Regions from separate parts of the Nonomuraea rosea genome, predicted to be linked through region 1. Evidence: riboswitches for the same ligand, from Rfam matches in the RefSeq annotation. Region 1 holds a riboswitch; the other holds the start of a gene.

Region 1 (5,441 bases):
AATGGCGAATAAATCTCCCGATCAAGACAAAGATGCGTTCAGAGTGGATGAGTTTTCGCCGCGCTGGGTACGGCGGACCCGTCTCACATCGTGGGTCCCTCGTGAACGCGTTCACAAGCGGCGGATAGACTCTGTGGGACCGCCGGGGGATCCGTGGACGTGTCCCCCGAAGCCCGCCGCATGCCGCGAAGGATCCACACCAGTGAACAAGCCCGTCGTTCTGGTCGCAGAGGAGCTGTCCGAGGCCGGCCTCGCCGTGCTCGGAGCCGATTTCGAGGTCCGCCACACCGACGGCGCCGACCGTTCCAAGCTGCTGCCGGCCCTCGCCGACGTGGACGCGCTGATCGTCCGCTCCGCCACGCAGGTCGACGCCGAGGCCATCGCCGCCGCGCCCAAGCTGCGCGTGGTCGCCCGCGCCGGCGTCGGTCTCGACAACGTCGACGTCGAGGCCGCCACCAAGGCCGGTGTCATGGTGGTCAACGCCCCGACCTCCAACATCACCAGCGCCGCCGAGCAGACCATCGCCCTCATCCTGGCCAGCGCGCGCAACACGGCCCAGGCGCACGCCGCGCTGAAGAACGGAGAGTGGAAGCGCTCGAAATACACCGGTGTCGAGCTGGACGAGAAGGTCGTCGGCATCCTCGGCCTCGGCAAGATCGGCCAGCTCGTGGCTCAGCGGCTGCAGCCGTTCGGCGTCGAGCTGATCGCCTACGACCCCTACCTGCCGCCGGCCCGCGCCGCGCAGATGGGCGTCAAGCTGCTCAGCCTCGAAGAGGTCCTCAAGCAGGCCGACTTCATCACCGTCCACCTGCCCAAGTCCAAGGAGACGCTCGGGCTCATCGGTGACAAGGAGCTGCACGAGGTCAAGCCGTCGGTGCGGATCATCAACGTGGCCCGCGGCGGCATCGTGGACGAGGGCGCCCTCTACTCGGCGATCAAGGAGGGCCGGGTCGCGGGCGCGGGCCTGGACGTCTTCTCCAAGGAGCCCTGCACCGACAGCCCGCTGTTCGAGCTCGACCAGGTCGTCGCCACCCCGCACCTGGGCGCCTCCACGCACGAGGCCCAGGAGAAGGCCGGCACCCAGGTCGCGCGCAGCGTGAAGCTGGCGCTCGCGGGCGAGTTCGTGCCGGATGCCGTCAACGTCCAGGGCGGCGTGGTGGCCGAGGACGTCAAGCCGGGCCTGCCGCTGGCCGAGAAGCTGGGCCGGGTGTTCACCGCCCTGGCCGGTGAGGTCGCCACCAAGCTCGACATCGAGGTCCGCGGCGAGATCGCCTCCCAGGACGTGCGGGTGATCGAGCTGGCCGCGCTCAAGGGCGTGTTCACCGACGTGATCGAGGAGCAGGTCACCTACGTCAACGCCCCGCTGCTGGCCAAGGACCGCGGCATCACCGTCGAGCTGGTCACCAGCTCCGACAGCCCTGACTGGCGCAACGTGGTGACCGTGCGCGGCGTGCTCGCCGACGGCCGCCGGGTCTCGGTCTCCGGCACGCTCTCCGGGCCGCGGCAGATCACCAAGATCGTCGAGGTCAACGGCTACGAGATGGAGATCGAGCCGACGGCTCACCTGTGCTTCTTCACCTACGCCGACCGTCCGGGCATCGTCGGCGTCGTCGGCCGCCTCCTCGGCGAGCACGGCATCAACATCGCCTCGATGCAGGTGGCCCGTGACGTCAAGGGCGGCAAGGCGCTCATCGCGCTGACGGTCGACTCCGCGATCCCGGCCGACGTGGTCGACCAGATCGTCACCGAGATCGGCGGCGAGAGCGGCCGCTCGGTGGACCTGGAGGGCTGACCTCCTCCCGCCGTCGCTTGAGGGCCGCCACCCGGATCGTTCCCGGGTGGCGGCCCTTTCTGTTGTCTCAGCATGCGAGATACTAGGACATCCAACGAGATTGCTGGGGTACTGTTGCTGGAAATGCGCCAGGTTCTCGTACTTATTACCTGCCGCGGCGGGGCCTGTTAGGGCAGGTCGACGACTCGCCGCGGTGAGCGGCGTTGTGTCGGCCAATAAGCCCCTTTCGTCCGGTCCGTGACCCGGACCACGAGATCAGGCCCGGTTCGGATTCGCGACCGGGGTCCGACTTCTTCCGTTGGAACGCGCCCGCGAAATGAGATGAGTCCACATGTACGAGATGTATGCCTGGAATCGCACAGAAGAGCACGAGGACGAGGCCGCGGAGGCCGTTCAGACCGCGCTGGACCGCCGGGACAACGGTGGCGCGCCGCAAAACTCCGGTCGTTAGCACCCCACCCGGCGTGGGCCGCCCCGCGCCGGGCCGCCCACGCCGGGTAGTCCTTTACAGGGTGGCGGTCAGTCTGGCCGGCGCCGGAGCGTCACGCTGCTCCTTGAGCTCCGTCCATCGCCGCACGCCCTTGGGATCGGGCCGTACGCCGCCCACGAAGGCGGTTCTGCGCCATTCGGAGAGCTGTTCTTCCTTGACCACGTCGCCGGTGTGCGGCGCGTGCACCATGTAACCGGGGCGGGAGATCATCCCGACATGTCCCAGGTTGCTGAAGAAGACCAGATCGCCTGGCTTGAGATCCTTCCAGGCGATCTTCTTCGAGAACGCGCCGTACTGCTCTCTGGCCGTGCGCGGCAGCTCGATGCCCGCGTCCTCATAGGCCCGGAGCATGAGTCCCGAGCAGTCGTATCCTCGGTCGCTGGTGCCGCCCCAGACGTACGGGATGCCGCGCTTCTGCATGGCGAATCCCAGGGCGGTCTTCCAGGCGGGCTTGGGCGCGTTCTGCAGCCGGATGCGTTTGATGTCGGCGCCCGTGAGGGTGATGGCCGAGCTGTCCTGCGGAGTGCCGGCCGAGTCGTTCTTCGGGGTGGCCGCCTGGGCTGGAGTGCTCAGGGCGAGCCCGGTGATGCCTGCCGCCAGAACCAGGGCGACGCGTGGCAATGCGATGGGAGACAGAGGACTGTCCTTCCACGAGGCCGACCGGGTTAGCTGACGGGCTCGGGCCTGGAAGTAGCCCTACGGCGCAGGTGAGCGGCCGATTCGCCCCTTGGGGGGAAAGTGGGTCCCCGGCTCCACGCAGCGGCTGCGTGGATTAGGCCCGACGGACTCTAACGAAATGGTCAAAAGGCCGCAAATCGGGCAAAACTGGACGTCCGAAAAATGAGATGGTGTGTTCGTCAGTCGAGACGAGCCGGTAAGGTACCGCCCATGGAGTCGCGTAACATCCGCCTGGCCGTCATCCCTGGAGACGGCATCGGCACCGAGGTCGTAGCCGAAGGACTCAAGGTCCTGGAGGCGGTGGGCACGAAGATCGAGCCCACTCACTACGACCTGGGAGCCGCCCGCTACCACCGTACCGGCGAGACGCTGCCGGACGCGGTGCTGGAGGAGCTGCGCGGCTATGACGCGATTCTGCTCGGCGCGGTCGGCGACCCCAGCGTGCCGCCCGGCGTCCTTGAGCGCGACCTGCTGCTGCGCCTGCGGTTCGAGTTCGACCACTACGTCAACCTGCGGCCGGTCAAGCTGTTCCCCGGGGTGGCGACCCCGCTGGCCGACACGCCCGCCGAGAACATCGACATGATCGTCGTCCGCGAGGGCACCGAGGGCCTCTACGCGGGCACCGGCGGCGTCATGCGGCGCGGCACCCCGCACGAGATCGCCACCCAGGAGTCGCTCAACACCGCCTACGGCGTTGAGCGCGTGGTGCGCTACGCGTTCGAGAAGGCCAAGTCGCGGCCCCGCAAGAAGCTGACGCTCGTCCACAAGACGAACGTGCTCACCTACGCCGGCGACCTGTGGCAGCGCACGGTCAACCGCGTGGCCGAGGAGTTCCCCGAGGTCACGACCGACTACAGCCACATCGACGCGGCCTCGATGTTCTTCGTCAGCCAGCCCGAGCGGTTCGACGTGGTCGTCACCGACAACCTGTTCGGCGACATCATCACCGACCTCGGCGCGGCCATCGCGGGCGGCATCGGCCTGGCGGCCAGCGGTAACATCAACCCTGAGCGCAGCACGCCCAGCATGTTCGAGCCGGTGCACGGCAGCGCGCCCGACATCGCCGGGCAGGGCAAGGCCGACCCCACCGCGACCATTCTCTCCGTCGCCATGCTCCTCGACCACCTCGGCCTGCACGCCGAGTCGGCCAGGGTCGAGCAGGCGGTGGCCGACGACATCGTGGACCGGCTGGCCGGCTGGGCGGGCCGCACCACCCACGAGATCGGTGACGACATCACCGCGCGAGTATCCGGCTAGGACCGCCTAGCCCCGAACGCGCCTGGTGGTCCGAAGAGGACTGCCAGGCGCTTTTTCGCGTCCAAACGGTCGAACCACCCCATTGGCCGCTTGCCATCCCATATAGCGAGACAATAGGAAGTACGGACCGCCTCGCGCGGGCAGCGCCGCTCCGCAGGTTCGTAGATTTCGCAGCTTCGTTAGGTTTTCGTAGAGTCGCAGAGAGAAGGACCGCCGTCATGACCATCGCTCAGAAGCTCAGCTTCGACGTGCAGCTATCCGACCACGCTCGCACCGCGGCCGAGCGGGAGCAGGTACTGGCGAACCCCGGTTTCGGGCAGACCTTCACGGATCACATGATCTCGATCGACTACACCGAGGGCGAGGGGTGGCACGACGCCAGGCTGATGCCGTACGGGCCGCTCTCGCTCGACCCGGCCACCTCGGTCTTCCACTACGCCCAGGAGCTGTTCGAGGGCTTGAAGGCGTATCGCCAGACCACCGGGTCGATCGTGACTTTCCGCCCGTACGCGAACGCCGGCCGGTTCAACCGCTCCGCGCTCCGCATGGCCATGCCGGAGCTGCCGGAGGAGACGTTCGTCGACTCGCTGGAGCTGCTCGTCGAGACCGACAAGGAGTGGGTGCCGACCACCGAGGGGCACAGCCTCTACCTGCGCCCCTTCATGATCGCCACCCAGGCGGGGCTGGGGGTCAACTACCCGTCGAGGACCTACAAGTACATGGTCATCGCCTCGCCGGCGGCCTCGTACTTCACCGGCGGCATCAAGCCGGTCTCGGTGTGGCTGTCCACGGAGTACACGCGCGCCGCCCCCGGCGGCACCGGCTTCGCGAAGTGCGGCGGCAACTACGCGGCCGCGTTCGTCGCGCAGCGGCAGGCCGTGGAGAACGGCTGCGACCAGGTGGTGTGGCTGGACGCGGGCGAGCACAAGTACGTCGAGGAGATGGGCGGGATGAACCTGTTCTTCGTCTTCGGCAACAAGCTCGTCACCCCGGAGCTGACCGGCACCCTGCTGCCCGGCATCACCAGGGAGTCGATCCTGGAGCTGGCCGGGGACCTGGGCCTGGAGACGGAGGAGCGCCTCATCTCGGTCGAGGAGTGGCAGGCGGCGTCGGAGTCGGGCGAGCTCACGGAGGTGTTCGCGTGCGGGACGGCCGCCGTGGTGACGCCGGTGGGCACGGTCAAGGGCGCGGACCGCTCCTGGACCGTGGCCGACGGCACCCCCG
Region 2 (5,441 bases), on a different contig from region 1:
ACCGCGCTGCCCTTCACCGCGCTGCCCTTCACCGCGCTGCCCTTCACCGCGCTGCCCTTCACCGCGGCGATGATCTGCTCAGGCGAGGGCGCGATCGGCGTGCGCACCACCACCAGCTCCGTCACCCAGCCCGCGGGCAGATCGCCGAGCAGACAGGCCGCCCATTTCAGATACGAATCGGAGTCGGCGACCGCCAGCACTCTCACCCAGACACTCCAGTCAAATGTGATCGCAGGGCGGGGGCCGCCCTGCTGGTCCACCAGTCATCGGGAACGTCCACGGGCTCGACGGCGACACCGCGCGGGCTGAGCAGCACCCGCAGCGAGGTGATCGCGGTCGAAGGGAGGCTGAGCACCCGCTGGCCGGGATCCAGGCCGCGCAGCGTCAGCTCGGCGGGCACGCCCGCGTCGTGGACGGTGATGCCGGGGCGTTCCCGGATCAGCGCCACGTCGACGGGGTCCTCGCGGCGGTGCGGGTAGTAGGCCAGCGGCTCCCGCGAGGCCAGCTCGGTCAGCCAGCGCAGGTAGTGCTCGCGGTGCACGAGGCCGTTGCGGACGAGCGAGGTGCCGAGGACGACCGTGCGCTCCGCGGGTCCCTCCGCGTTCGGCGGCTGGGCCCGCAGCCAGGCGAAGTCATGGCGTACGAGATCGACGCCCGCCGCGCGGACCGCCTCGGCCAGCTTGTCGCCGACGGGCAGCGCGGTGAAGACCGACACCTTGCTCAGGCGCAGCCGCAGCGCGGCGGCCAGGCCCAGCGCGGAGCGCAGCCTGCCCGGCTTGGCGCGGGCCCGCAGCAGCGGCCGGTACGGCCCCGCGGCCAGCAGTTCGAGCAGCCGGATGGTGGCCAGCCCGTCGTCGACGATCACGACGCGGCCCGGGACGGACAGCAGCCAGCGCACCTGGACCCGGCCGGAGAAGGCGTCGCCGACGGCCTGCACGCGCCGGGGCATGCGCTCACGCGGCTCCGCCAGCTCCAGACCGGCGGGCAGCACGAAAGAGCCCAGCTCCCGCCGCGTGGCCGCCAAGGGCCGTAGTCCCGCACGGGGCACGACGGCGGTCGCGGGTCCGAGGAGCCCGGCATGGTGGGCCTCGATGGCGCACAGCATCTGGAGCGGGGACTCCACCCAGGCCGACGCCTGTTCGACCACTCGTTGTCCTCCCAGCCGGGTGATGGCCCGTTCACGACCGCTTCAAGCTAGCCCGGCCGCCTTAAGCCGCCAGAAACGCTGCGTGAACAATGGAGGGTATGAACTCGCTCATGCTCAACACCGACGGCGTGCAGATCCCGCAACTGGGGTTCGGCGTCTGGCAGATTCCCGCGGACGAGGCCGAGCAGTCCGTCACGGCCGCTCTTGAGGCCGGCTACCGGCATATCGACACCGCCGCCGCCTACGGCAACGAAGAGGGCGTGGGCCGCGCCGTGCGCGCCAGCGGGCTACCGCGCGAGAAGGTGTTCGTCACCACCAAGCTCTGGAACGGCGACCACGGCCGGGCCGCCGAGGCCTTCGACGAGAGCCTGTCCAGGCTGGGCCTGGACTACATCGACCTGTTCCTCATCCATTGGCCCGTGCCGCAGCAGGACAAGTACGTGCAGGCGTGGAAGGCGATGGAAAAGATCTACCGTGACGGGCGGGTGAAGGCCATCGGCACGTCGAACTTCACCGTTCAGGCCCTCACGAGGCTGATGGAGGAGGGGGAGATCCAGCCGTCCATCAACCAGATCGAGCTGCACCCGTACCTGCAGCAGCGGGAGATGCGCGCCTTCCACGAGGCCAACGGCATCCTCACCGAGGCGTGGAGCCCGCTCGGCCAGGGCAAGGGGCTGCTCGCCGACCCGGCGCTGGCGGTGCTGTCGGACAAGTACGGCAAGACGCCCGCGCAGATCGTGCTGCGCTGGCACCTGCAGCTCGGCAACGTCGTCATCCCCAAGTCCGCGACCCCGTCGCGCATCGCCGAGAACATCGACGTGTTCGGCTTCATCCTCGACGCCGAGGACATGGCCGCCATCGGCGCCCTGAACAGGGGGCTGCGCATCGGGCCCGACCCCGACACGTTCAACATGACGTGATGGGTCTACGCTCTCCGGCGTGCGGGATTTCGGCTGGGGAATAGCGGCTACGGGCACCATCGCCCGTAAGGTGGGCGCGGCCATCGCGGCGGAGCCCGGCATGCGGGTGGCCGCCGTCGGCTCCAGGAACCTGGGCAGGGCCCAGGCGCTGGCCGGCACGCTGGGCGCGGATTCGGCGTACGACTCCTACGAGCGTCTGTGCGCCGATCCTGCCGTGGACGCCGTCTACGTGGCCACGCCGCACACCCAGCACCTCCAGGTGGCCGAGGCCGCCATCGCCGCGGGTAAAGCCGTGCTCTGCGAGAAGCCGCTGGCCGCGATCGTGGACGACGCCGAGAAGATGGTGCGCCTGGCACGGGAGGCAGGCGTGTTCCTGATGGAAGCCATGTGGATGCGGTTCAATCCGCTCATCCGGCTCATCGCGGCCGACCCGCGCTTCGGCGACCTCCGCTCCGTGCAGGCCTCCTTCGGCTTCGCCGCCCCCTACGACCCCGCGCACCGCCTGTGGGCGCCAGAGCTGGGCGGCGGGGCTCTGCTCGACCTGGGGATCTACCCGTTCGGCCTGGCGCAGCTCCTGCTGGGGATGCCCTCGGGGCTGCGTGTCACCGGCGCTCTGGCGCCCAACGGCGTGGACGCGGAGGCGGGCGGCGTCCTGCTCTACCCCGGTGGCGTAAAGGCCCTGGTGGAGGTCTCATTGCTCGGGAATTACCCGAACGATGCCCGTGTTGTGGGTACGCAGATGCGGGCGGACATCCAGGCGCCGTTCTGGGCGCCGCAGCGGATCCTCCTCACCGGGCCCTCCATGGAGCCGGAAGAGCATGTGCTCGATCCGGCCGACAACGGATACGCCGGCGAGATCCGCGAAGTCCGTGCCGCGACGGCCGAAGGCAGGACCGAATCCTCGATCATGCCACTTGACGAATCCCTTGCCATGATGGGGCTTCTGGCCGACGCTCGCAGGCAACTCGCCTAGCTGGGCTTTTATGGATTTGTAATCCTCTTGCCTCATGTATTACCTTATGGGGCATCTCGTGGCATACGTCCGGTTTGTCCGGCGATGTCCAACCATCGCACGACACATCACAGGATCGTCCTGTGACCGCTGAATTCGCCTTCGGGCGGAACCGGGGACCCAGTCCTTTGGGGTGAATCGGCACTTCGGTGCCGTAGGGCAGCTTCCACGCCCGAACCCGTCAGCTAACCCGGTAAGCGGCATGGAAGCAAGGAGTAACCCCCTCGATGGCGAAGCACCGTTTCACTGCTGCCCCGAAGATCCAGATCGCCCGCGCCCTCCTCGGCGCCACCATCGCCGCGTCGGCTCTCGGCGCCCACACCATGACGGCCAGCGCCGACACCGCGACCGGCGTCGCCGCGGCCACCGCCGCGCGCCACCCGGACTCCGCCATCGCCGCCCACGAGGCCGGCGCCAAGGGCGGCAATGCCGCGGAGACCAAGGTCAACGTCACCGCCGACCAGGTCCTGGCCTTCGCCAAGGCTCAGGTCGGCACCTCCGAGAACGCCGCCGGCGGCGGCACCAAGTTCCAGCAGTGGTACGCCGGTTCGCAGCGTGCCGCCGAGACCGTCGCCCGTGACGGCGGAAGCAGGACCGCGTACCTGAACGCCGCCTGGTGCTCGATGTTCGTCTCCTGGGTCGGTGAGCAGACCGGCGCCCGCCCGCAGGTCGGCTGGGACGCCTACACCGTCGCCCACGCCAAGTGGTTCAAGGCCAACCACCGCTTCGGCGCCCTGGCCAAGCCCGGCGCCGTGGTCTTCTTCTCCTGGAGCGGCGGCAAGGACCTCAGCGACATCCAGCACGTCGGGTTCGTCGTGAAGGACAACCAGGACGGCACCATCTCGACGGTCGAGGGCAACACCGGCAACGGCAAGGTCGAAGAGCGCGTCCGTCCGAAGTCCCAGGTCGTGGGCTACGGCTACCCGCAGTACGCCTGATCGGCCACCGGCAGGCTCCTTGCCTTCCATGACAGCGAGCGCGCGCCCCGCCCCGGGGCGCGCGCTCGCTGCGTTTTCTGGAAAGCCTCGCCCATGGGTGCTCACCGGTGGGCGAGGCTTTCGCGCTGGATGGCGTACAGGTCGGCGTAGCGCCCGGGGCGGGCGAGCAGCTCGTCGTGGGTGCCCTGCTGGACGATGCGGCCGCGGTCCAGCACGACGATCAGGTCGGCCATCCGCACGGTGGGGAAACGGTGGGTGATCAGCAGGGTGACGGCGGCTCCCCGGGCGGCGCGGCGGGCGGCCTGGGCGTAGCGGGCGAAGACGGCCCTCTCCGCGGGCGCGTCCAGGGACGCGGTCGGCTCGTCCAGCACCAGCAGCAGCGGCCCGGCTCGCATCGAGGCCCTGGCCAGGGCCAGCTTCTGCCACTGGCCGCCGGACAGCTCGACGCCGGCGGCGAAGGTGCCGCCCAGCTCGGAGTCCAGGCCGCGGGGCAGGCCCGCGACCAGCTCCGTGCCGCCCGCCTGCTCCAGTGCCCTCGCCACGGCGGCCCGGTCCGTCAGGCGGGGCAGGTCGCCGATGCCGACGGTCTCCGCGGCGGTCAGCTCGAAGCGCACCAGGTCCTGGAACACCGCGCTGATCCTGGCCCGCCAGCGTTCCGGGGGGAGTTTGTGCAGCGGTGTGCCGTCCAGCAGGATCTCGCCCCGGTCGGGCCGGTAGAGGCCGCAGAGCAGCTTGGCCAGGGTGGTCTTGCCGGAGCCGTGCGCTCCAACCAGCGCCACGGTGGCTCCGGCCGGCAGGTGCAGGCTGACGTCGCGCAGGACCGGCCGGTCCGTGCCCGGATAGGCGAAGGACACCTCCCGCAGGGTGATCCCGTCCCGAAGCCACTCAGGCGGCTCGTACGGCGCAGGCCCGCACCGCGCAGGCTCGGGGCCCGTGGGGTCGGGGCCCGTGGGGTCGGGGCCCGTGGGGTCGGGGCCCGTGGGGTCGGGGCCCGTGGGCTCGGGGCCCGTGGGCTCGGGGCCCGTGGGGTCGGGGCCCGTGGGGTCGGGTCTCCGGGCCGGGGTGCGGGGCGGGGCGGAGGTTCGGGTGCGGGCGTAGGTGCGGAGCCAGGCCAGGCGGGTGGCGGCGCGCAGGCCCGCGGCGACCGAGCCGAGGTGGAAGGCCAGCCGGGAGGCCTGGGTGACGAACTGCACGCCGACCGTGGCCACCAGCACGACGTCCCCCGCCGTGGCGAGCCCCCGCCGGGCCAGCCAGGCCGTGCAGCCGAGCGTGGCCACGTATCCGGTGATGAACACCGCGCCCCCGCAGAACGTACGCAGCGCCGCGCGCGTCCTGGCCCGCGACAGCCCGGCCGACACCTCCTCCCAGCGGTCCCCGGCCATCGATTCCAGCGCCGGGGCGGCGCCGCAGAGCCGTACCTCCTT

Evidence for each region. Region 1 has a riboswitch for cyclic di-AMP ahead of ABEA43_RS25545 (C40 family peptidase). Riboswitches for the same ligand answer to the same signal wherever they lie in the genome.
Region 2: it holds a riboswitch for cyclic di-AMP, as region 1 does, so the genes downstream of both, ABEA43_RS14875 (CHAP domain-containing protein) here and ABEA43_RS25545 (C40 family peptidase) in region 1, are expected to answer to the same signal.

The regions. Positions count from the first base shown of each region.
Region 1 covers NZ_BAABDQ010000011.1:90,697-96,137, reverse strand. Annotated here, with positions in the region: gene serA (phosphoglycerate dehydrogenase) at 203-1,792, shown strand; gene ABEA43_RS25545 (C40 family peptidase) at 2,298-2,903, opposite strand; cyclic di-AMP (ydaO/yuaA leader) riboswitch at 2,922-3,071, opposite strand; gene ABEA43_RS25540 (3-isopropylmalate dehydrogenase) at 3,171-4,217, shown strand; gene ABEA43_RS25535 (branched-chain amino acid aminotransferase) at 4,436-5,441, shown strand, end outside.
Region 2 covers NZ_BAABDQ010000005.1:249,139-254,579, reverse strand. Annotated here, with positions in the region: gene ABEA43_RS14895 (DUF6716 putative glycosyltransferase) at 1-206, opposite strand, end outside; gene ABEA43_RS14890 (hypothetical protein) at 203-1,147, opposite strand; gene ABEA43_RS14885 (aldo/keto reductase) at 1,246-2,067, shown strand; gene ABEA43_RS14880 (Gfo/Idh/MocA family protein) at 2,087-3,040, shown strand; cyclic di-AMP (ydaO/yuaA leader) riboswitch at 3,158-3,294, shown strand; gene ABEA43_RS14875 (CHAP domain-containing protein) at 3,307-4,017, shown strand; gene ABEA43_RS14870 (ABC transporter ATP-binding protein) at 4,119-5,441, opposite strand, start outside.